2 linked regions of the Rudanella lutea DSM 19387 genome follow. The protein of the gene in region 1 binds, or shares a complex with, the protein of each later gene. Links are inferred from orthologs where the notes say so. Each region holds a gene or a part of one and is shown in the gene's direction. Other genes may lie near its edges.

Evidence for each region.
Region 2: the proteins of tsaE (region 1) and tsaD are in contact, whole or in part, in a crystal structure (PDB 6N9A), measured with the Thermotoga maritima proteins. The link is inferred for Rudanella lutea DSM 19387 from one-to-one orthologs. Residues at the interface, in WP_004082108.1 of Thermotoga maritima: Leu37, Gly38, Lys46, Lys57, Val59, Lys60, Ser61, Thr63, Phe64, Thr65, Leu66, Met67, Val69, Pro71, Tyr82, Arg83, Leu84, Asp86, Asp88, Phe89, Asp93, Ile128, Asp130, Glu131, Arg134; in WP_004082750.1 of Thermotoga maritima: Cys10, Asp11, Arg49, His50, Leu82, Gly84, Gly135, Gly136, Glu154, Thr155, Leu156, Asp157, Asp158, Ser159, Glu162, Asp165, Lys166, Arg169, Leu170, Tyr175, Lys213, Thr214, Leu217, Tyr218, Gln221, Arg222, Asn324.

Annotation. Positions count from the first base shown.
Region 1 is NZ_KB913013.1:2,402,877-2,414,555, forward strand. Bases 4,362-7,325 are described here. They hold tsaE (tRNA (adenosine(37)-N6)-threonylcarbamoyltransferase complex ATPase subunit type 1 TsaE), read left to right. Parts: upstream 4,362-5,618; coding sequence 5,619-6,032; downstream 6,033-7,325. Other genes in these bases: RUDLU_RS0109955 (RagB/SusD family nutrient uptake outer membrane protein), read left to right, coding at 4,362-5,398; RUDLU_RS0109965 (alanine dehydrogenase), read left to right, coding at 6,114-7,322. Outside these bases: RUDLU_RS0109950 (SusC/RagA family TonB-linked outer membrane protein), read left to right, coding at 397-3,669; more of RUDLU_RS0109955, read left to right, coding at 3,671-4,361; RUDLU_RS0109970 (hypothetical protein), read left to right, coding at 7,418-7,822; gyrB (DNA topoisomerase (ATP-hydrolyzing) subunit B), read left to right, coding at 8,153-10,162; ppk1 (polyphosphate kinase 1), read left to right, coding at 10,316-11,679. UniProt on the Escherichia coli protein: Required for the formation of a threonylcarbamoyl group on adenosine at position 37 (t(6)A37) in tRNAs that read codons beginning with adenine.
Region 2 is NZ_KB913013.1:4,371,126-4,382,635, forward strand. Bases 3,572-6,366 are described here. They hold tsaD (tRNA (adenosine(37)-N6)-threonylcarbamoyltransferase complex transferase subunit TsaD), read left to right. Parts: upstream 3,572-4,367; coding sequence 4,368-5,366; downstream 5,367-6,366. Other genes in these bases: RUDLU_RS0118140 (translocation/assembly module TamB domain-containing protein), read right to left, coding at 3,572-4,197; RUDLU_RS0118150 (MOSC domain-containing protein), read left to right, coding at 5,379-6,248. Also shown: more of RUDLU_RS0118140, read right to left, coding at 1-3,571; RUDLU_RS0118155 (UbiA prenyltransferase family protein), read left to right, coding at 6,386-7,234; RUDLU_RS0118160 (Nramp family divalent metal transporter), read left to right, coding at 7,311-8,675; RUDLU_RS0118165 (hypothetical protein), read left to right, coding at 8,877-9,800; RUDLU_RS0118170 (VF530 family protein), read right to left, coding at 9,844-10,068; RUDLU_RS0118175 (DUF3298 and DUF4163 domain-containing protein), read right to left, coding at 10,078-10,875; RUDLU_RS0118180 (LytR/AlgR family response regulator transcription factor), read right to left, coding at 10,919-11,510.

The DNA of each region.
Region 1 (11,679 bases):
TAATAAATCAGACTTAGTAAAAATTATTTCATTTCCGTACGGCCCCTGGCGATAATCTCAAATTAACCGAAACCCAGTGGTTTTCTTACACAACGTATAGGGCTTGTACCTAACTAAGCAAAAACACTTACACGCCAGTACTTGCAAGCACTAGTCTATTTTAAGTACATCAAGACCGCGTATTTTTTGTGTTAGTTAGACAAACTAACGCTAAATGGCAGGCTATAATTATTAAACGTCAGCCTTTTGTTCATTTATATATACCAAAGAGGGATAAATACTTATTTGCATTTATAAAATTATTAAATTCATGCTAAATCGTTGATTTAGGTAAGCCAATGCCCGACTTTTGGCCCCTGAGTTGTCCAACTTAATCTTTAACCAATTAAATTAATCATGAAACAAAATTACCCGAACGCAGGGCGTTGGCTATCTATGCTTACGCTTTGCGTTTTCTGCTGTTTTATGGCTGTCTCAGCGATAGCTCAGGACCGTAAAATTACCGGTCGAGTTACAGACGCGAGCGAAAATGCAGGGCTGCCCGGTGTGAACATTGTTGTTACAGGCACGCAAACGGGAGTAGTAACAGACGCTAATGGCGATTATACCCTCAACGTACCCGTCAACCGGGATCGTCTGACGGTATCTGCTATCGGTTTTGAATCCCAGGAGGTAACTATTGGCAACAAAACCCAGATTAATATTCAGCTTCGGCCCGATATTAAGACCTTAAGCGAGGTAGTTGTAACTGGGTACGGTGCCCAATCGAAGCGCGACATTACCGGGGCCGTTGCCACCGTTGATACGAAGCAGCTTCTGTCGGTACCCGCTACTAACCTCGGGCAGGCTCTACAGGGTCGGGTATCGGGGGTGCAGGTCGGTAACGACAACTCGCCGGGTGGTGGTGTGATGGTACGTATACGCGGGTTCGGTACCATCAATGATAACTCGCCCCTGTACGTAATCGACGGCGTACCGACCAAAGGGAATCTGAACACCCTCAACCTAAACGATATCGAGTCGATGCAGATTCTGAAAGATGCATCAGCCTCATCTATCTACGGATCGCGGGCCGGCAACGGGGTGGTGATCATCACAACCAAGAAAGGCAAAGCCGGTAAGCCCAAGTTTACCTACGACACCTACTACGGCTCGCAGCGGCACGGCAAACTGCTCGACATGCTCAACACCAAAGAGTACGCCGACCTGGTTTGGGAATCGCGGAAAAACGCCGGGGCTGTAGCGGCCAACGGCAACCCCGTTCACTCGCAGTTTGGCAATGGGGCCACACCCGTTATTCCTGATTATGTATTTCCGAGCGGTGCGTTTGAAGGCGATCCACGCGTAGCCCGCGATGCCAGCGGCAATTACATCAACTACGGAAACAACATTGACGGGGCCGATTTCAACAAGACCAAATGGCTCATTACCAAGGCGAATAAAGAAGGTACCAACTGGCTCGAAGAAGTATTCGGCCGGGTAGCCCCGATTCAGAACCATCAGCTGGGGGTATCGGGCGGTAACGAATCGGGCCGGTACGCAATGGGCCTGAACTACTTCAACCAGCAGGGAATTATGCAGTACACCGGCTACAAGCGGTACTCCCTGCGGGCCAATACCGAGTTTAACGTGACCAAGCGGGTGCGCGTGGGCGAAAACTTCCAGGTAGCCTATGGCGAGCGTATCGGGCAGCCCAACGGCAACAACGCCGAAAGTAACCCGATTTCATTTGCCTACCGGATTCAGCCCATTATTCCGGTGTACGACGTAACCGGGGCCTTTGCCGGTACACGCGGGGGCGACCTCGACAATGCCAACAACCCGGTAGCGCTGCTGTATCGGAACCGCAACAACGTGCAGAAGGAAATCCGGCTTTTCGGGAATGCCTTTGCCGAAGTTGATGTGGCCAAGAACCTGACCGCCCGTACCAGCTTCGGTATTGATTACAACATCTTCAACCTGCGCAACTACACGATTCGGGATATCGAATCGGCCGAAGCCCGGGGGTCAAACCTGCTTCAGACGAGCAACAACTACGACTGGACCTGGACCTGGTACAACACCCTGACGTACAACGTAGACCTGGGGAGCCTGCACCGGCTCAACATTATTGCTGGTACAGAGGCCATCAAGAGCTACTTCGAGACCTTCGACGCCAGCCGGACTAACTTCGCCGTCGACGATCTGGACAACCGCTACCTGAGCGCCGGTACGGGGGTTCAAACCAACAACGGAACAGCCTCAAACTGGAGCCTCGCGTCGGAGTTCGCTAAAGTCAACTACGCCTTTAACGACCGCTACCTGCTCGACTTAACTCTGCGCCGTGACCGCTCGTCACGCTTTGCCCGCGACTTCCGAACGGCTTATTTCCCGGCTGTCAGTGCGGGCTGGCGCTTCTCGCAGGAGGGCTTCCTGAAAGATGTATCGTGGCTCGACGATGCCAAGCTGCGCGTTGGCTACGGCCAAACGGGTAACCAGGAAATTGGTAACTACAACTCGTTTACCCAGTTTGGTACCAACCCAATCACGTCGTTTTATGACCTCAACGGCTCGCGCACTAACGCCGTGCCGGGCTACGAACTTACCCAGTTCGGTAACGCAAAGGCCAAATGGGAAACCACAACCAGCACCAACATCGGTATCGATGCTTCGATGTTTAAAAACCGCCTGACGGTGGCCCTCGACTGGTACACCCGCCAAACGAGCGATATGCTGTTCCCAGTGGCGGCTCCGCTCACGCAGGGCGTAGCCTCAGTGCCATTCCAGAACATCGGTAAGATGAGCAACAAGGGTATCGACCTCGCCATTACGTACAATGGCCGTACTGCCCTCCGCGACCTAACCTACGACATCTCGGCCAACTTCAGCACGTATCGCAACGAGGTAACCAAAACGAATGGCGACCCTAATACGCAGTACTTCGGTATCAACGATGAGCGGATTCAGAACTTCGTGGTAACCCAGCAGGGCCACCCTATTTCGTCGTTCTTCGGGTATATTGTTGATGGTATTTTCCAAACCAACGAAGAAGCCAAGGCGCACCCGGTGCAGTTTGGCAATGCCACCACAGAAAACGTAGCCGGCCGGTTCAAGTTCCGCGATGTGAACAACGACGGGGTAATCAACACCAAAGATCAGACTATCATTGGTAACCCGCACCCCGGCTTCACGTATGGCTTGAACCTGGGCGTAAACTACCGTACATTCTCGCTTACCCTGTTTGGTCAGGGCGTTCAGGGCAACCAGATTTTCAACTACACAAAATACTGGACCGACTTCCCGACGTTTGGCGGTAACCGCTCTACCCGGATGCTCTACCAGTCGTGGCGGCCCGGTGCGACCGATGCCATTCTGCCCCGCCTGACCTCAAGCGATCAGGTGAGTATTCAGCCCTCGACGTACTACCTCGAATCGGGTTCGTACTTCCGGCTGAAAAACATTCAGCTTACGTACCGGCTACCCCAGGCCCTGCTCAACAAGCTTCAGGTGGGTGGTCTGTCGGTATATATCCAGGGCCAGAACATGCTGACGTTTACCAAGTACTCAGGTATGGACCCAGAAATCAACCTGCGGAACTACTCAGCCGGCAACGACCGCCAGATCGGTGTCGACGGTGGTGCGTACCCGGTTGCTAAAACTGTATTACTCGGCCTTAACCTTTCTTTCTAAGATGAAACGCATTACCTCCATCCTATTCATATTCTGTCTGGTAGCGGCTTCGTCCTGCTCCGATAAATTTTTAGATGTGCAGCCCAAAGCCGCCCTGTCGGCCACGGCGTTGCAAAACAAAGCGGGTGTCAACGCCCTGCTGACGGGTGCCTACGCCCTGCTCGACGGCTGGGCCACGCCCGAAGGAGCCTACCGCTCGTATCAGGTTGGCGCCGACAACTGGGTGTACGGCAGTGTAGCCTCCGACGATGCCTACAAAGGAACAATTGCCGGTGACCAGCCGCCTATTTCGCTCATCGAGCAGGCCAACATCCAGTCGGACAATATCTATTTCCGGGGCAAATGGCGGGGTATGTACGATGGTATTGCGCGGGTAAACGATGCCCTGCAGGCATTGACCGGTGCCAAAGACATGACCGATGCCGAAAAAGCTCTTGTAACGGCGGAGGCCCGGTTTTTGCGCGGCCACTTTCACTTCGAGTTGAAAAAAATGTATAACAAGGTGGTGTACATCGACGAGAAGATGTACGACCCCAACAACCTCGAAAGTGCCAAGCTGACCAATACGGCCGACATCTGGCCCAAAATTGTAGAAGACCTCAATGCGGCTTACACGGCTCTGCCTGCCAAACAAACCCAGGCTGGGCGGCCTACCAAGTGGGCGGCTGCGGCTACGTTGGCCAAAGCGTATCTGTTCCAGAAAAAATACGCCGAAGCCAAAACCCTGCTAGAGGGTATTGTTGCCAGCAACCAATATCGGCTGATGGATCGGTACCACGATAACTTCCGGGCTGTAACCAACAACAACGCGGAGTCGATTTTTGAGGTGCAGTACTCGGTCAACGACGGCGCGTCGGGCGGTGAAAACGGCAATGCCGGCTCAACCCTGAACTATCCGTACGGGGGTGGGGGCGTCACAACCTGCTGTGGGTTCTTCCAGCCTTCGCAAAACCTCGTTAACGCGTTCAAGACCGACGCCAGTGGCCTGCCTCTGATCGATACATTTAACGACAACGACGTAAAAAGCGACCAGGGCATTGAGTCGACAGCTCCATTTACGCCCGAAACCCGCACGCTCGACCCTCGTCTCGACTGGACGGTGGGCCGCCGGGGCGTTCCGTACCTCGACTGGGGCGTTCACCCCGGTAAAGCCTACGTGCGCGATCAGGCCTACGGTGGCCCCTACTCGCCCAAGAAGCACGTCATGTATCGTTCGGATGTGGGTACCAACACCTTTGCAGGCAACCCCCGTCTGAACGCCAACAACTACCGCATGATCCGGTATAGCCACGTACTGCTGTGGCTGGCCGAAATCGAAGCCGAAATCGGCGATCTCGAAAAAGCGCGCGATTACGTCAACCGGATTCGGAAGCGGGCCGCCAACCCCGATGGTTTTGTGAAAAACGCCGACGGAACGCCAGCCGCCAACTATCTCATTAAGGAGTACGCAACCGCCTGGACCGACCGCGCCGTGGCCCGCAAAGCGGTGCAGTTTGAGCAGCGTCTGGAGTTTGCGATGGAAGGCCACCGCCGGTTTGATCTGGTACGCTGGGGCATTGCCGACGAGGTGCTGAACAAATACTACGCGGCCGAGAGCGCCAAGCGCAGCTACCTCAGAGGGGTACAGTTTGTGAAAGGTAAGCACGAGTACTTCCCGATTCCGTTGCAGGAAATTCTGAACAGCCAGAAAGACGGAAAACCCACGCTAGAGCAAAATCCGGGTTACTAAACCGCTCCTGTTACAAACGCCAGAAAGTCGGCCTGTGCATACGTCTGCGTGTGTACAGGCCGACTTTCGGCATTTTACCCACTCTCCCTTTGTCTGCATTGAGCCCGCAGCTCATCGGGCAGCGGGTATAATCGGGCCAGCTGCCTACAGCCCGGAAAGTAACCGACCGGTCGGGTAGCAGCTTGAAAAATCGTATCTTCGTGACGTTATTAGGGACGCTATGACACTTCACTTCAAATCGCTGGACGAATTAGATGAGGTTGCCAACCGGTTGCTCAGCGAGGCCGGGCCGCATCGGGTCTGGCTATTCGAGGGCGATATGGGTGCCGGGAAAACCACGCTCATTAAAGCCCTGTGCCGGGCCCTAAACGTGGTCAGCGTGGTACAGAGCCCCACGTTCGGGATCGTCAATGAATACACCACCCAGAGCGGAGACCCGATTTATCATTTCGATTGTTACCGGCTCCGTAACGAAGCCGAAGCACTCGATATTGGTCTGGAAGAGTATTTTGACTCGGGCAACTACTGCTTTGTCGAATGGCCCGAACGCATTGAAGCCCTCTGGCCAACCCCGCATTTTCGGGTACAGCTTACGGCCGATCCCACCGGTAAGCGCACTGTAAATATAAGTTAACGATGAGTGATGAGCGATAAACGATGAGCCCTTAAAGCTTCTCGTTCATCACTCATCACTTATAACTCATCACTTAAAGAAGTGACTGGATTCGAGGAATTAGCCAAGCAAACGGCTTTGTACCCTAAAGAAGCCCCGGCGGCCGTCAGAACGGATAAGCACAGCCTTCAGATTGGCCTGCCCAAAGAGGTTTCGTTTCAGGAAAACCGCATCGCCCTCACACCCGAGGCCGTCGCGATTCTGGTACGCCATGGTCACCGGGTGGTGGTCGAAACGGCGGCCGGCACCGGGGCCAAGTTCAGCGACAACGACTACAGCGAAGCCGGGGCTCAGATTGTGTATTCACCCGAAGAAGTGTTCGACTCGAACGTGATTCTGAAAGTAGAGCCGCTGGTCGATCATGAGTTTGCCTACCTGAAGTCGGGCAGTACCCTGATTTCGGCGCTCAACCTGCCCTCGCACGAGCGTCGGTACTTCGAGCGGCTCAACGAAAAACAGATTACCGGTATCGGGTACGAGTACATCGAAGATCCCGGCGGAGGGCTCCCCGTGATCCGAACCATGAGCGAAATTGCGGGCAGTACCGTCATGCTTATTGCGGGCGAGTACCTCAGCAGTGTCAACGGGCGGGGCGTCATTCTGGGCGGCATCACGGGCGTACCTCCCACCAAAGTGGTGATTCTGGGCGCGGGCACCGTGGCCGAATACGCGATCCGGGCGGCCCACGGTATGGGCGTTGACATTAAAGTATTCGACCGGCACCTCTACAAACTGCAACGCCTGAAATACGCCGTTGGGCAACCTATTTACACCGCCATTATCGACTCCGACACCCTGGCTGAGGCCATCGAACGGGCCGATGTGGTGATTGGAGCCATCCGGGGCGACGATGGGCACAGCCCCGTGGTTGTAACCGACGAGATGGTGTCACGAATGCGGCCCGAAGCCGTCATTGTCGACGTAGCCATTGATCAGGGCGGCAACTTTGAGTCGTCGCGCATGACCTCGCACAAAAACCCCACGTTTCAGCACCACGGCATCATTCACTACTGCGTGCCCAACATTGCATCGCGCGTAGCCCACACGGCGAGCATGGCTTTGAGCAACATCTTTTTGCCGTTTTTGCTCGAAACCGGCACCATTGGCGGCATCGAAGAAATGATGTACAAGAACCGCTGGTTCATGAAAGGTGTTTACTCCCACAAAGGCACATTGACCAATGCCTACATTGCCCGCAAGTTCAGTATGCGATTTAAGGATTTGCAGCTCTTGCTGGCCGCACGGTTTTAACAACGAACAACGAACAACCAACAGTGAACAACCAATAGTCTGATAGTACCTTTCGTGGTTCACTGTTGGTTGCTCGTTGTTAACTGTTCACTGACATGATACACCATAGTAACGAAAACGTCCTGCTGGACGACGCGAACTCACCCGACATCAACAAACGATTGATGGGGTTGATTTCAGCCGATTTTGTGCTGGTGGCCGATCAGCTCAAAGAGGCTTCGTACCAAATCCGGAAGCGTGGCTTTTCGGATTATCCCATTTTTGTGGCCTCTCAACGTCCCCTGGAACTGGGTCAGTTGCTGATTGGGGCCAAAGAGCTGGCTAATACGTGGGACTACAAAGCCACGTTTGTGGACGAGTTTGTGCAACGGCAGCTCATCGGGCCGGAGTCGGTCGAGCTGTTCAAGGAGCATTACAAAAACCCCGATGAATACTGCTGCTTGTTTGTAGTGCACAACGAGTTTGCGGGGTTTGTGTACATCCCGTTTCCAGAAGACTGACCCCCTCTGTGCTCATACAATCGGTTGCAGTAAATTAATAAGATTTTTCCCAGAACGTTGGCGCAAATCCGACCATCGGCTTACCCGAATGTTGGCCACCCGGTCAGGGGCGGTCGAAATGACACTAAAGACCACGTTTTAAGGGCAAAAACACGTTTTTGGGCGTGGTTCTCTGCAAGGACCACGTTTTTTTATGCATTCAGTCAATCTTGGAGCAGATCGTAGGAAATGACGAATGTTTTTTGTATTTTTACCATCTGATAACGCCTATTTATAGCGTTTTTCCAGACCCCTGACAAAACCGATTCGCTGATATTCTACGAGCATACTATGACAAACGAATTGATCGAAACCGACGTTCTGACCAATACCGCCGACTCGGCCCCCCTGGGGGAGTACGGAGCCGACAACATCCAGGTTCTTGAAGGATTGGAGGCTGTGCGCAAGCGCCCGGCCATGTATATTGGCGACGTTGGGATCAAAGGATTACACCACCTGATTTGGGAGGTGGTCGATAACTCTATCGACGAAGCACTGGCCGGTTACTGCGACACCATACACGTCACTATTAATGCCGACAACTCCATCACCGTGCGCGACAACGGCCGGGGTATCCCAACGGGTATCAATACCAAAATGGGCAAGTCGGCCCTCGAAATTGCCATGACCGTGCTTCATGCCGGTGGTAAGTTCGACAAAGACACCTACAAAGTGTCGGGTGGTTTGCACGGCGTGGGGGTATCCTGCGTGAACGCCCTCTCGACCGATGTCCGCGTGGAGGTTCACCGCGAAGGCAAAATCTTTGAGCAGGAATACAAAATCGGGATCCCGCAGTACGACGTTCGCGTGATTGGCGAAGCTGACGATACCGGGACCATTACCCACTTCAAACCCGACGGCAGCATTTTCACCGAAACCGTGTATCGGTACGACACCGTAGCGGGCCGTCTGCGCGAGTTGGCTTACCTCAACAAAGGCATCCGGATTTTCCTGAAGGACATGCGGGAGCTCGACGAAACCGGCGAGCCTATCAATCAGACCGAGTTTTTCTCAGAAGGTGGCCTGGTTGAGTTTGTAAAATACCTCGACGAAACCCGGCCTTCGCTGGACGGCATGGCCCCCGTGTACATGGAGAGCACCAAAGGCTCTACGCCCGTGCAGGTGGCCCTGGTGTACAACTACGAGGCCTCGGAAAACGTCTTGTCGTACGTAAACAACATCAACACCCACGAGGGCGGCACGCACGTGCAGGGCTTCCGCTCGGCCCTCACGCGGGTACTGAAGCAATACGCCGACAAGAACGCCGATAAGTTCAAGAATCTGGGGAAGCTCACCTTTACGGGCGAAGATTTCCGCAAGGGGCTTACGGCCGTTATTTCGGTGAAGGTGCAGGAGCCTCAGTTTGAAGGGCAAACCAAAACCAAACTGGGCAATCAGGAGGTGGTGAAGGCCGTGAGTCAGGCAATGGACGAACTGCTCGAAACCTGGCTGGAAGAAAACCCCAAAACGGCGCAGGGCATCGTGAAAAAAGTGCTCGTGTCGGCTCAGGCCCGCATTGCTGCCGAACAGGCGTACAAGCGGATCATGGCCGACCGTAAAGACTTTATGGGGGGAGCCGGCCTGCCGGGTAAACTCGCCGACTGCTCAGATACCGACCCCGAACGCTGCGAGCTTTACCTCGTGGAAGGGGACTCGGCCGGTGGAACGGCCAAACAAGGCCGTAACCGGGCGTTTCAGGCCATTTTACCCCTCCGTGGTAAGATTCTGAACGTAGAGAAGGCCCTTGAGCATAAAATCTACGAAAACGAAGAAATCAAGAATATCTGGACGGCCCTCGGCGTTCGACTCGAAAAGAAAGACGACGAGACGGTCATGAACCTCGAAAAACTTCGGTATCACAAGGTCATCATTATGACCGATGCCGACGTCGACGGGTCGCACATCCGGACGCTCATTCTGACGTTGTTCTACCGCAACATGAAGGCGCTTATCGACAACGGTTACGTGTACATTGCGCAGCCTCCCCTGTACCTCGTGAAAAAGGGGAAGGAAGAGCGTTACTGCTGGACCGAGCAACAGCGCGAACAGGCCGTGCGTGAGCTGGCCGGTTCGGGCCGGGAAGAGAACGTAAACGTGCAGCGTTACAAGGGTCTGGGTGAGATGAACGCCGAACAGCTCTGGAGCACCACGATGGACCCCGAGCGCCGGAGCCTCAAGAAAGTAACGATTGAGTCGGCCGCCGACGCTGATCACGTCTTTTCAACGCTCATGGGCGACGAGGTGGCGCCCCGCCGAGAGTTTATCGAACGGAACGCTAAATACGCCCGAGTGGACGTTTAAGTATAAAAACAGTTGCGAAAGCGGGCAGAACAGCCCGCTTTTTTGTTTTACTTTGACAGACAGCCCACACAAGAACGATCTGAACCCATGTTGAAACAATTCATCAATAAACTGACGAACCCTAAGCATTCCTCAGCGGGGGAACCTGGTCATATGGCTAAAGTCAGCGAAAAAGTAAGCAGTGTTATTGATCAGAGCGACTACCTCAGTCGTGATCTGAGTTGGTTGAAATTTAACGAACGGGTACTCGATCAGGCGCGTAGCCCCGAACGAACCCTGATGGAACGGCTTAAGTTTCTGGCCATTACGGCATCGAATCTGGATGAGTTCTTTACCATTCGGGTGGGTAGTCTGTACAATTATCTTGATTACCACAAACAGCGGGTCGACTATTCGGGTCTGCGCGAAATTCCGTTTCGCAAAGCCCTGTTCACGGCCGCGCAGCAGTTCAGTCAGGAGCAACAGGCCGTGTACCAGAACGAACTCCTGCCCCTATTTCAGAAAAACGAGCTGCGTATTGTTCAGATAGCCGACCTTACCCGGCACGAACAAAGTCAGGCCAACGATTATTTCGACCGGACGATCTACCCGACGCTCACCCCCATGATCTACGACTACACGCATACCTTCCCGGTATTGCTGGCTAAAGTCCTGATCTTCGGGGTCGTGACCCAAAACACCGACGTGGCCGACGGCCGCAAGATTCTGTCGGGCGATGAAGACGACCGGCAGCGGCTGTCGTTTGTGCAGATTCCGGCCAACCTGCCCCGCTTCATGACATTTGAGCGGCAAAGCGAGACCCTGTTTCTACCCATTGAGGAAATTGTGCGGCACAACATCAAAAAGTTGTACCGCAACGTCGAGATCCTGGCCGTAAACCTGTTTCGGATTACGCGCAACGGCGATTTCACGCTCGAAGAAAGCGACGATGCCGAGGTGGATTTCATCGACGAGGTAAAGCAGAAAATCAAGAACCGACGACTCGGGCGGGTGGTGCGTGTTGAAACCCAAACGGTTGACTACGGCGAGCCCAGTGTTGAGTGGATGATCAAGCTGGTGAAAAAACGGTGGGAAATCGACGATTATAACCTCTTTGAAGCAGCCTCACTTATCGACTTCACCAGCCTGTGGCAGATCATCAAATACCCTGATTTTAAGGATGATATGCCCGTGCCACATCCGCCGGTCCCCCCACTGGGCCTGAACCGCGAGAAGGTAGCCGACATTTTCGAGACCATCCGGGAGCGCGACCTGTTTCTGCATCATCCGTTCAATAATTTTGAACCGGTACTTCAGCTGCTCGAACAGGCTGCCGAGGACCCTACGGTGCTGGCCATCAAGCTGACTATTTACCGGTTGGCTAAGCATTCGCGCGTGACCGAAGCCCTGCTCAAAGCCGCCGAAAACGGTAAACACGTATCGGTACTGTTTGAGGTAAAAGCGCGTTTCGACGAAGAAAACAACATTCGGGAAGCTCAGCGCCTGCAAAAAGCGGGTTGCTTCGTGATTTACGGCAT
Region 2 (11,510 bases), 2.0 Mb from region 1 along the record:
AGCAATGCGGCTTATCTGGTTAGAAAGCAGTTCGCCCACGCTATTAGCCAAACCGCTGTTTACATTGCCCTGATCAAACAGGCTCGAACCTTCGGGTAGTAGTTGGCTGAACAGCAACACGCTGCTCACCTGCCGGGTCAGTTCCTGTTCGTTGGCCTGCAAGCGGGCTTCGAATGCCGTGACGGCCTGCCGGAAGTCCGACGAAGCCGGGTACTCTTTCACCTCGAGATCGTACGTAACAGCGGGCGACTGCAACTCGCCATCCAGATTGATAATCAGATCGACGGGGTACCGCCGGTTGCCGTCGGGGTTGCGGCTGGCGCCCGACGAGGCCCCATTATACAGGCTCGTGAGCAGGGGTTGCAGGGAGGTGTACTGCGTATAAGCGGCCGACACGTTAAGCAACGCCCGGTAGGGGTCGCCGGTCCAGGTGATGCGGCTGTTGGGCCGAATCTGGAACCGCTTGTTGATCACGTTTTCGAACGTAAAGGTGTATTCGCCCTGCTGAATCTCGTAGTTGCCCGTCATGGAAAACGCCCCTTTTGTGTCGATCTGCATGTTGATTCGGCCCGCCCCGTTCGACTTGATGATGTCGCCGGTTTGGCGGTCGAGCTGGATTTCGCAGTACGCATCGGGCGTAATATCGAAGTTGAAGTCCATTTTGATGCCCGACAGATCGAGGGTCGGCTCGGCTTTGTCGATGTTGGCGAGGGCGTTACTGGTGCTGACCGCCGTGGTCGATACTGGCGTGCGGTCGACAAACTGGACGAAGTCGTCTTCGGCCGACGATACGGAGGTGGCCTGATCGAGCGGAATGTAGATGCGGGTTCCTTTGTTGCTGGTCACATCAGCCCGAATAGTCAGGTTGTCGATGGGGCCGTACAGTTCCGCTTTCCCGGTGGCAAAGGCGGCTCCGTAAAACAGGTCGTTATCCTTGGCCGCGGTGTTCATGATCCGGAAATTGCGCAGGTCGGCATCGAACCGCAGCTGAAAATACCGAAACTGATCGTGGTACACCCCGCCCCGGAGGTTCATGATGTTGCCGAGCGGGTCGCGCAAGGTGAGCCGACGGGCAATAATCTCGCCATCACCGAAATACACCCGGTCGTCGAAGGTCGCTTCGGCTTTGAGGTAATCCATCGTCAGGCGGCCTTTCTGGACGTCCAGTGCCCCTTTCAACACGGGTGCTGTAGCCGGCCCGGTGAGGTCGATGGTGCCGCTTGCCGTGCCGCCAATATTGGAAAACAGCCCCTCGGTGAACGGTTCGAGCACGCGCAGGTCGGCATTGGTAAACACAGCTTTCAGATCAAAAGCCTCGTCGGTGTTGACGGGTGTATAACTGCCCCGCAAGGTGAGCGCATCGACTCCATCCCGGTTGAGCCGGGCGTCGATGTTGATTCGCTGACCGCTTGGGTCATACACCCCCAGGCCGTTGACGTTACCAATCAGAAAATCGTCGTACCGCAGCCGGTCTACGGTCAGGTTGCTCTCCACGATCGGGGTCTGGTACACGTTGCGGATCTTGGCGGTGCCGTCGAGCGTACCCGCCAGCCGGGTATTCAGGAGCGGGTTGAGGGTTTCGAGCAGGAAGTTATCGGCCTGAATCCGAAGCACGGCGGCTGTATCGGTGCCAACCCGACCCGAGGCCATCACGCGCTGATCGCTGTGCGAGAGCATGAGGTCAGTAAGGGTGTAGTTGCGCCCGACTTTCCGCACCAGACCATCGGGGCTGACGGTCCAGGTGCTGTCGAGAACCCGAACTTTCGAGTTGTGAAACATCAGATCGAGCGCGTTGCCGCTGAACCGAAGTTCTCCGTTCAGGTCGGCCCGGTTGGTGCTGTTCTGTTGCTGCACACTGCTCGAAAAGTCGATGTGATCTACGTCCCAGGCGGCTTCAATCAGCAGATTCTCGGTTGGGGCAAGGCTACCCAGGGCCTGTTTTTGCGACGTGGCTACTACCGAGGCCAGTACCTCCTGATTATCGACAAACTTCGACGTGGTCAGGTCCACTTCGCTCGCACCCAGCCGAATGTCGCCGATCCGGAGCGAGTCGGTTTGTACGTTGGCGGTGAGCAGGGCTGTCCGGTCGACCGAGAAACGGCCTTCCACCGTGGTACCCTGCGCTACCCGTACCGAAGGCAGGGCAAAATCGAGCAGGGGTTGCAGATTGCGGGTCGCGAATCGGTACTGAATATCGTACCGGTCTGAGGGGCCGGTTTTGGCCCGGTTGAGCTTGCGGTAGTAGTAGGCCTGCCGGGTGTTGAGGTCGCCCGTAAAGTAGAGGGCGTACTCTTTGGCGAGCGTGGTCAGGTCGTTGACGGTTTGATTGGGGAGGAAATTACCCCGTAGCTCGGCCGTCAGAAAATCCGAATCGACCGTCAGCAGGCGACCGTTGGGCTGAATCGCCGACAGCACCTGTAGCGTGTCGATGTTGAGGGGGCGCCGGTTGAGTACCAGCATGGCGTTGCGGAAATTGGCCCGCCCTTCGAGCTGATCAATCGTGTTGCCGTCCATGATTACGTCCAGCTCGGTGCTGACCGTGAGGGTGTCGCTGGTGTAGCCCAGAGCACGCAGGTTGGCGTGTTGCACCGCGCCCCGGATGTCGAAATGATTACGGGGACTGCCCAGGTCACTCTCGCCGTCGAGGTCGAAACTCAGGTTTGGGTCGCGTAGGCTTACCTGCCCGTGGAAAAAGGCTTTCTGAAGATTGCCGCGTACCGTAAAGTTACGGTAGTCGTAGCCCTGAAAGCCGAACCGGGTCAGCTTGCCGTCGATGTCGACGGAGGCTTTGGTGAGGTCGAGGCCACCCCGGCCCGTAATGCGACCTTGCCCGTCGAGTTGCCCAATCAGATCGGGCTGATTGATAAGTTTACCGAGCGCAAAGTTTTCGCCCCGTAGGTTGGCGGTGTAGGTGGTCTGTGCCGACTGCTCGCCCAGCTTCAGCTTCAGATCGCCCGTAACGTTGCCGAGAGCCGTACGGAAGGTACCGGCTGTTTTGAAATCGTCGAACAGCCCGGCAAACGTAGCCGCAAACGTAACGGTGCCCAGTTGCTGCACCACGTCGTTAAAGGCCTTGTCGGGGTAATACTGCCGAATATCAGCCATGTTCACCTCCGAAGGCGTAAAGTCAAAATCGGTGATGATGTTGTCGGTGCGGGGCAGATTTTTGAATCCGATATTGCCCGCTAACCGGCTCCGAAGGCCGGGCCCGAAGCGGAGGTCGGTACGCCGGAGCTTGAAATTATCGACCGTGCCCACAAAGTCGGTAGTGAGGGCCCAGGTTTCGCGCAGGTTCCGCAGGTACTCCGAAAAATACCCCAGATCGGCGGAGGTAACGAGACTGTTGCGGAGCCGCCCGATCATGGTTACTTCCCGGTTGAAATCGCCGAAGGCTGAAGGACTATCGTACAGAAACACAATTTGTTCGCGCACCGTCGACTCGTTGATGCGGGCGTATAAATCGTTCATTTCCATCTTTTTGGCGCACCACAAAAACTGCGTGTTCAGCTTGTGTACCCGCAATCGCGAATCGCGGTCGACGGTTTTGAGGTTGCTGATGTCGAGGGCGATGGTGTCGCCGAGGGCCAGAAAGTTGCGAACGTTGCCGTTGATGCGTTCGAGCCGAAAGTGGTAGTAGTCGAAGTACCGCCGGTCGTTCATCCGGGCCTGCCGGGGATCATCGAACTGAAACGATCCATCGGCCACGGTAGCCCGGCCAATCGTAAACGGCACATTGTTGTCGGGCTTTTGGGGCTGGGTGGTGTCGGCCGCGAGCAACTCGCCAATGCGGGCAATAAATTCGTCGATGTTGAGGTCGCCGGTGCGTGGGTTTTTCACCAGCCGTACATCGGGCTGATACAGCAGCACCTCATCCAGGTGAATGTTGTGCGCCGACGAGTCGATGAGGTTGCGCAGGTTGTAGTTCACTTCCAGCCGTTCCACGTCGATCATGGGGCGTTGCTGCCGGTCTTTGACGGTGACGCCTTCGAGCACCATCGAATCGAACCATTTGATCGAAACGTGCTGAATATCAATCGGAAACTGCATCTTGGCCGACACCCACCCAGCCAACTGACGCACGGCCTTCGTTTGTACTGCCGGAATCTGCAACCCAATCGCCACGGTCAATACCAAAGCCACTACCGCCATCAGGGCGTAGCCGATTGATTTGACAAGTATGGCGAAGAAATCACGCATTCGCTGAGGAAGCTGGGTGTCCGACCGATGGACTTTAGATGGATTTGACCCTCCTTTGTTTAATGGATATGCCTAAAAAAGGGGTGTTGCTACACAAAACTACATTCTAAACGCAAAAGCGCCCATTGCTGGTGCGCAACCGATTGAACGGTAACTTGTATTTTTGTCCGGTGAATTTACTAGCAATCGAATCTTCCTGCGACGAGACGTCGGCGGCTGTTCTGGTGGACAACCAGATTCGCTCGAATGTCATTGCCGCGCAACTCATCCACGAACAATACGGCGGTGTTGTTCCGGAATTGGCTTCGCGTGCCCACCAACAACACATCGTGCCGGTGGTGGAGCGGGCCCTTGCCGATGCAAAGATACCGAAAACCGCACTGGATGCCATTGCCTTTACGCGCGGACCGGGCCTTTTGGGTTCGCTGCTGGTGGGGGCTTCGTTTGCCAAGGCGCTCGCTCTCGGGCTCAACATCCCGCTTATCGAGGTAAACCACATGCAGGCGCACGTATTGGCCCATTTTATCGGCGATACCAATCCGGCGTTTCCGTTTTTGTGCCTCACCGTGAGCGGGGGCCATACCCAGATTGTACTGGTGCGGGCTCCGCTCGATATGGAAGTGATTGGCCAAACGCAGGACGATGCCGTGGGCGAAGCCTTCGACAAATCGGCGAAGTTGCTCAACCTGCCGTATCCGGGCGGGCCGCTCATCGACCGGTACGCCCGGCAGGGTAACCCGCTGGCGTTTCGGTTTCCGCTCGCCGAAATGCCCGGTCTCGATTTCTCGTTTAGTGGTATCAAAACGGCTATCCTGTATTTTCTGCGCGATCAGACCAAAAACAATCCCCAGTTTATCGACCAAAACCTGCCCGACATTTGCGCCAGTATCCAGCACACGCTCGTGCAGATGCTGCTGACCAAGCTCAAGCGGGCGGCCCGCGAAACCGGCATCCGCGACATTGCCATTGCGGGCGGGGTGTCGGCCAATAGTGGGCTGCGGGAGACTCTGCAAAAAACCGGCCAGGAATTGGGTTGGCGGGTTTTTATCCCGGCCTTTGAGTACTGTACCGATAATGCCGCTATGATTGCTATGGCGGCCAAGTTTAAATTTGACCAGTCGGACTTTGTGGGGCAGGACGTAAGCCCGTTGCCGCGCATGAGTTTTTAACCCTTCGCGTGTATGAGACTTTCTCAACTGGTGCTGTACCCGGTAAAATCGCTGACGGGTATTTCGGTGACCGAAGCGACGGTCGAAGAACGGGGTTTCCGGCACGACCGCCGGTTTATGCTCGTAGAGCCGAAACGGGTCGACGGGCTGCCGATAGGCCGGATGATGACGCAGCGGCAATACCCCAACATAGCTTTGCTCGACGTGGCTTTCGGACCGGGCGAAACGCTCCAGATTAACCACCGGCACCAACCGGGCTCGGTACTGACTGTGCCCCTGACCCCCGCAGCCGGGGGCGGCACCGTATCGGTACAGGTATGGGACAGCGCCCCGTTTGAAGGACAATTGGTGAGCCCCGAGGCCGACGCCTGGTTTAGTCAGATGCTCGGCACGGTATGTCAGTTGGTGTATATGCCTGACACGGTTACCCGGCCCGTTTCCTCAGGTTATCGGGTTCCTCGCCACCAGAGTCATCCACCGGCGGTTAGCTTTGCCGACGGGTTTCCGTATCTGGTGGCAAGTGCCGAGTCGCTGAATGAGTTGAACCGACGGCTGGCGGAGCCGGTCAGTATGAGCCGGTTTCGACCCAATCTGGTTGTATCGGGTACGGCAGGCCCGCACGATGAGGACGGCTGGGGGCATTTTCGGGTGGGCGACGTATCGTTTTTTGGGGTGAAGCCCTGCGTTCGCTGCACCATGACGACGATTGACCCCGAAACCGCGCAGAAAGGCAACGAGCCCCTCCGAACGCTGGCTACCTATCGCCAGATCGACCATAAGATTTTGTTTGGGCAAAACGCGGTGCTCCAGCCCGGTGCGGGCGGTGTTGTGCGGGTAGGCGATCTGGTGTCGGTGATCGAACATCTGGAGGCCCGACTGTAGCGAGCCGGATTACCCGCTCAGAACGAAGTACTATTTAATGAATAATGTACAGTGTAGAATGGATAAACAATCTGACAGTCAAGGGAATAAATTGTTTTCAGTTGTGCATTATTCATTGTACATTCACTTACAACCGATTGAGACCACTTTATACCTTTAATTATCTGAGCCTGCCTGTGGTACTGGGGGCTGTGTTGTCGAACCGGATGGCGGCCCGGCTCTCCGACGTAGTGCCTATTCATTGGGCTACGTCCGTTGTGCTGGCGCTGGTGGTCTGGATTATCTACACCGTCGATCGTTTGCTGGATGTACGCAAAGCGAGTGGCCCGCAAACACCCCGGCATACGTTTCACCGTACGCATGCTAACCTATTGGGGCAGATAGTTGCGGGGGCAGCCCTGCTGGCGGGTATTCTGGTTTTTTTTCTGCCTAAACCGGTCTGGAAATTCGGATTGGTTCTCGGTGGTATTTGTGCCGGCTACGTGCTGGCCGTGTTTCGGTTGCCGACCCGGCACCCGGCGCTCCTGCTCAAAGAGCCGCTGGTGGCTATTCTGTTTTCGGCCGGTGTGTGGGGGAGCGTGTGGGCGCAACGAGCGTCGATTTCGGCCGTCGAGTGGACCGAAGGACTCATGTTTACGGCCATCGCGTTTCAGAATCTGCTCCTTTTCGATCTGTTCGAACAAACTGAACCGTACACGGGTGCCCGGCCCTATTCTCTCGCTACGGCCTGGGGGTCGATGGCCTGCGACCAAATTCTGCGCTGGCTCACGTTTGGCGTGGTGGCGGCTGCGTTTGGTATATGCCTCATGGCCGACAACGGCAGCGTAGGGGGCGGTTTGCGGTTTGCGCAACGGTCGGCCCTGATGCTGGGGATCATGAGCGTGGTGCTGTACGTGATCCAACGGTATCCGGGCTATTACAGCAAACACGAGCGCTACCGCTGGCTTGGCGATGCCGTGTTCTGGTTGCCCGCTCTGGTGCTTTAGGCGAGCGCCTGTAAATCGGGCCCCGATCTGATTATGTCACGGCGAGTTTAGGCTTTACGGGTAAACGCCTACTCCCTTGATCGCAACTCCGCCCTCCGACCTGTACACCCTCACGCCCGAACGTGTGCGGGATGCCCCCCCTACGTTTCTGAAAAGCCTTCGTCACCTCGGCCCCGGCTTCATCATGTCGGCCGCTATTGTGGGCTCGGGCGAACTGATTGCCACCACGGCGCTGGGGGCAAAAGCCGGTTTTATCACATTTTGGGTGATTCTGGTGAGCTGCTTTGTGAAGGTGGCCTTACAGCTTGAGTTTGGCAAAAACGCCATTTACACCGGCGTGCCCACCATGCAGTCGATGAATCGGTTGCCCGGCCCACGGTTGGGGCAGGCCAACTGGACTATCTGGCTCTGGCTGAGTTTACAAACGCTCAAGGTATTGCAGGTGGGCGGTATTGTCGGGGGCGTGGCACTGGTGCTGCACATGGCGTGGCCGGGGCTGCCAGTCTGGTCATGGGCGGTGATTTCGGCGGGGTCGGCGGCCGGGCTTATTGCCACCGGTCGCTACGGCTGGGTTGAGTCGGGTTCGCTCGTAATGATTCTGCTGTTTACCAGTCTAATTCTGTTGTCGTTGTTTTTGCTCCAGCAAACGGCTTTCGCCATCAGCGGAGCCGATCTGGCCAGTGGATTGTCGTTTTCGCTACCGCCCGAAACGGTGGGCGTAGCCCTGGCGGCTTTCGGGATTACGGGCGTCGGGGGCGACGAAATCATGTACTACAATTACTGGTGTATCGAAAAAGGGTACGCGGCTTATACCGGCCCCCGCGACGACTCGGCGGAGTGGACCGAGCGGGCCCGTGGCTGGATTCGGGTCATGACCTTCGACGCCCTTTGCTCCATGGTCGTGTACACTACCGTAACGGCTGCGTTTTACCTGTTGGGGGCCTCGTTGCTGCACGCGCAGGAGGGGCAAGTGCCCGAAGGCTACGCCATGGTCGAGACGTTGTCGCGGTTGTTTACGGCCACCCTCGGCGATGGGGCGCGGGTAGCGTTTATGGTGGGGGCTTTCTTTGTTCTGTATTCGACTCTTTTCACGGCTACGGCCAGTTGGTCGCGGATCTTTGCCGATGCGTTTGGCGAACTGGGCTGGCTGAACTTTACTAACCCACAGGCCCGCACCCGCGCCGTGGCGCAGTTGTCGTGGGCGTTCCCGGCGCTGTGGTGTGTGTTGTACCTGTTTATCAAACTGCCTGTGCTGATGATTCTGCTGGGTGGTGTTGCTACCTCGGTGCTGTTGCTGGTGGTTGTTTGGGCGGCCCTTCAGTTTCGGTATCGGCAATTGCCGCCGAGTTTGCAGCCCTCGCGGGCCTACGATCTCTGGCTCTGGCTCAGCGTATTGGCTATTCTGGGGGTTAGTGTCTACGGGGTATGGCAAGTACTATGAACGGAGTCGAAATAAAATGGGTAATGCATAATGTAGAATAAATAAATAATAGACTGATAATCAAATAAATAAGTCGTTGTCCATTGTGCATTTTTCATTCTGCATTCAGGTATGAATACTAAATATGTCTTCCGAAGAATCTGCTTGTGCTTCCTGTTGGTCTGGTCGACGGTTGGCTTTGGTCAGATACCGAATTTGAAGGTGTCTGTCGTAGCGCAACCACCCACTGCCAACGTCGTGGCTTCGTATGACGGTTACGATACCGGGGGCAATACATCCGTCGCGTTCGATGGGGAGAATAGCTACAAATGGTCGGGAACATCGCCGTACAAGGCAGAGCCGTGGGGATATTTTACGCCCGATGGCCGTGAAATACCCTACATCAAACGGGATCGGGATCTGGGGCAGACGTTTACGTATGCTGGGCCCGTGGCCCGACAGTTGACCGCCATCACGGTGTCGACCGGATACGGAACCAACGTGGTTCGTGCAGGCATGTATGGCCGAGGCATATCGCTGCAACTGTTTGAAGTGACCGGCGAACCCATACGGCACACCAACGGCTCCGAAGGGGCAACGAACGCGTTTCACGGGTTTCCGCACAATCGGCCCGCCTTGCCCATCCCTGCCGAACGAGACGACTATCTGGTGGGCGAGGAGTACCGGTCGCTGGGGGTGTTTTCGGGGGCTGTTTTCCCGGATAAAGTGGCCTTTGGCTTTGCCTCGGCCGACGTGCCTGTCCCGCCCGATCATCCCAGCCTGAAAGGTCGGTATTTGCGCTTTGTGTTTGCCGATGCCAAACCGATCTGGCTACAGCCGGGTAAACGCTATGCGTTTCTGGTAATGCTCGACCAGATGGGGCTCGATTGTGGCTTTACCTTAGCCAATCACTACACGGGGAAGTATGCAGCGGGTCATGCTATCCGGCGCGATGGTAACGGTCTGTTCCCGCCCGTCTCCGCCGATCCCCGTCAGGATTTTACGCACCCTGCCAATGCCCAGGCGCTCGCGTCGGCTCATTTTCCAGCCGATTTTAGCCAACGAGTTCAGATTCTGCCCGGTACCAATGGCTACCCGGATGTAGATACCTGGCGCGACCTTCTGTTTTACGTAGAAGCCCGGTAGCCAATTGGGCCTTTAAGGCCGTTGGTAAATAAAGTTGGGGCAACTACCGGCGTCGGAGCATCCGAACGTACAGGTCTTCAACTTTTTGCCGGGCCCAGGGCGTTTTACGCAGAAACGTAAGGCTCGATTTAATGCTGGGGTTGCTCTGAAAGCAGTTGATCCGAATGCGGTCGCCGAGTTCATCCCAGCCGTAATAGTCGACCAGCTCGTTCAGAATTGCTTCGAGAGTTTTGCCGTGCAGAGGGTTGTTGGGCTGTTGGGGCGTCATGGGCGTACACTACTTTTCTTTCCGCAAAAGCGCTTTCAGCTGAGCGTAAGGCACCGTCAGCTCAATAGGTCCGACTGCGTAAGCCGCAATTTCGTAGGGATTGTACAGAAAAATGAGCCCTTCGCGGCCTATGCCGAACGTACCGGGCAGAAAGAACTGCCCATCGCGCAGGAAGTAGCCAGCGGCTTCGAGGTCCCCATTGGCCGGAATCTCCTGTTGTCGCCGAAACGCCCGTTCGACCAGCGGGAGCAAGGCTGTTGTGTCCGACACCACTTCGGTCAGCTTGAGGGCATGGCCGGTGCGCCGGTCAAAACTTTGCAGTGTCGTTTGGGTATTGGGGTGGGCACCGCCTGAGTAGGTAAACGTGGCCTGCCGAACGGTCAGAATTTCGGGGCTGCTGTAGATCGAATCACAGTGAATTTCCAGTTCCCAGCAGCCGCCAAACATACGGCCTTCTTCGCCCATTTGCCGGTAGCTCTCCCAGAATAGGGCGGCCCCTTTGCCCAGATCGGTACGGGCAGCGGGTGTCTGCGCCAATGCCGTACTATCGACCCAGTTGATGATGCCCGTAGCCACCATCGCCCGCAGAGAGTCGTTGATGCTTCGGGTGGCGGGCGACGTACCCACCAGTTCGAAATACTCTGCCGATACCTTTACCCCCCGGTTCTTAGCCGTGTCGCACCGGCCCTCGCCGGTGTATTCGTAGGTAATAGGTTTGAGTGTAGTTGTCGACCCATCGTCCGATTGGTTGCAGCACCAAAGGGTTGTTAGCAGGCCAAAAAAGAAACCGAAAATAGGGATGCGCATGGACAGAAGCACCGGCGCGGCCAAACCGACCGCGCCAGCGTTCTTACAAACTTAGTAAATCCTTGAATCGAATAGCCTGTCGGCGGCTGATTTCAATTTTGTCGCCCCCCCGCAGGGTCACCAGCAAGCCCCCGCTAAACCAGGGTTCGATTTTCTCGATCCAGTTGAGGTTGATGATGTGCTTGCGGTTAGCGCGGAAGAACGTAGCCGCATCGAGTCGGTCTTCGAGGGCATTCAACGACTTGAGTACGAGGGGTTTCTGATCGTCGAAGTAAAGCCGGACATAGTTGCCCATCGACTCAAAAAGCCGCACTTTGCCCAGTTTAACGAACCAGCATTTCTCGCCGTCTTTCACAAACACCTGATCGTTTTCGCCCAGAATTTTTGTGCCGGGCTCCGAACTTGGGCGCGGGGCCTCGGTTGGGTGACTCTGCAATTCTTCTTCAACCCGGTGAATAGCCTCCGTAAGCCGGTTCAGCTCGATGGGTTTGAGCAGGTAGTCGAGCGCGTTGAACTCAAACGCTTTGATAGCGTACTCGTCGTAGGCCGTTGTAAACACCACATCGGGGGCTTTGCCTTCGATAGCCTGTAGCAGCTCGAAGCCATTTTTGCCCGGCATCTGGATATCCAGAAAC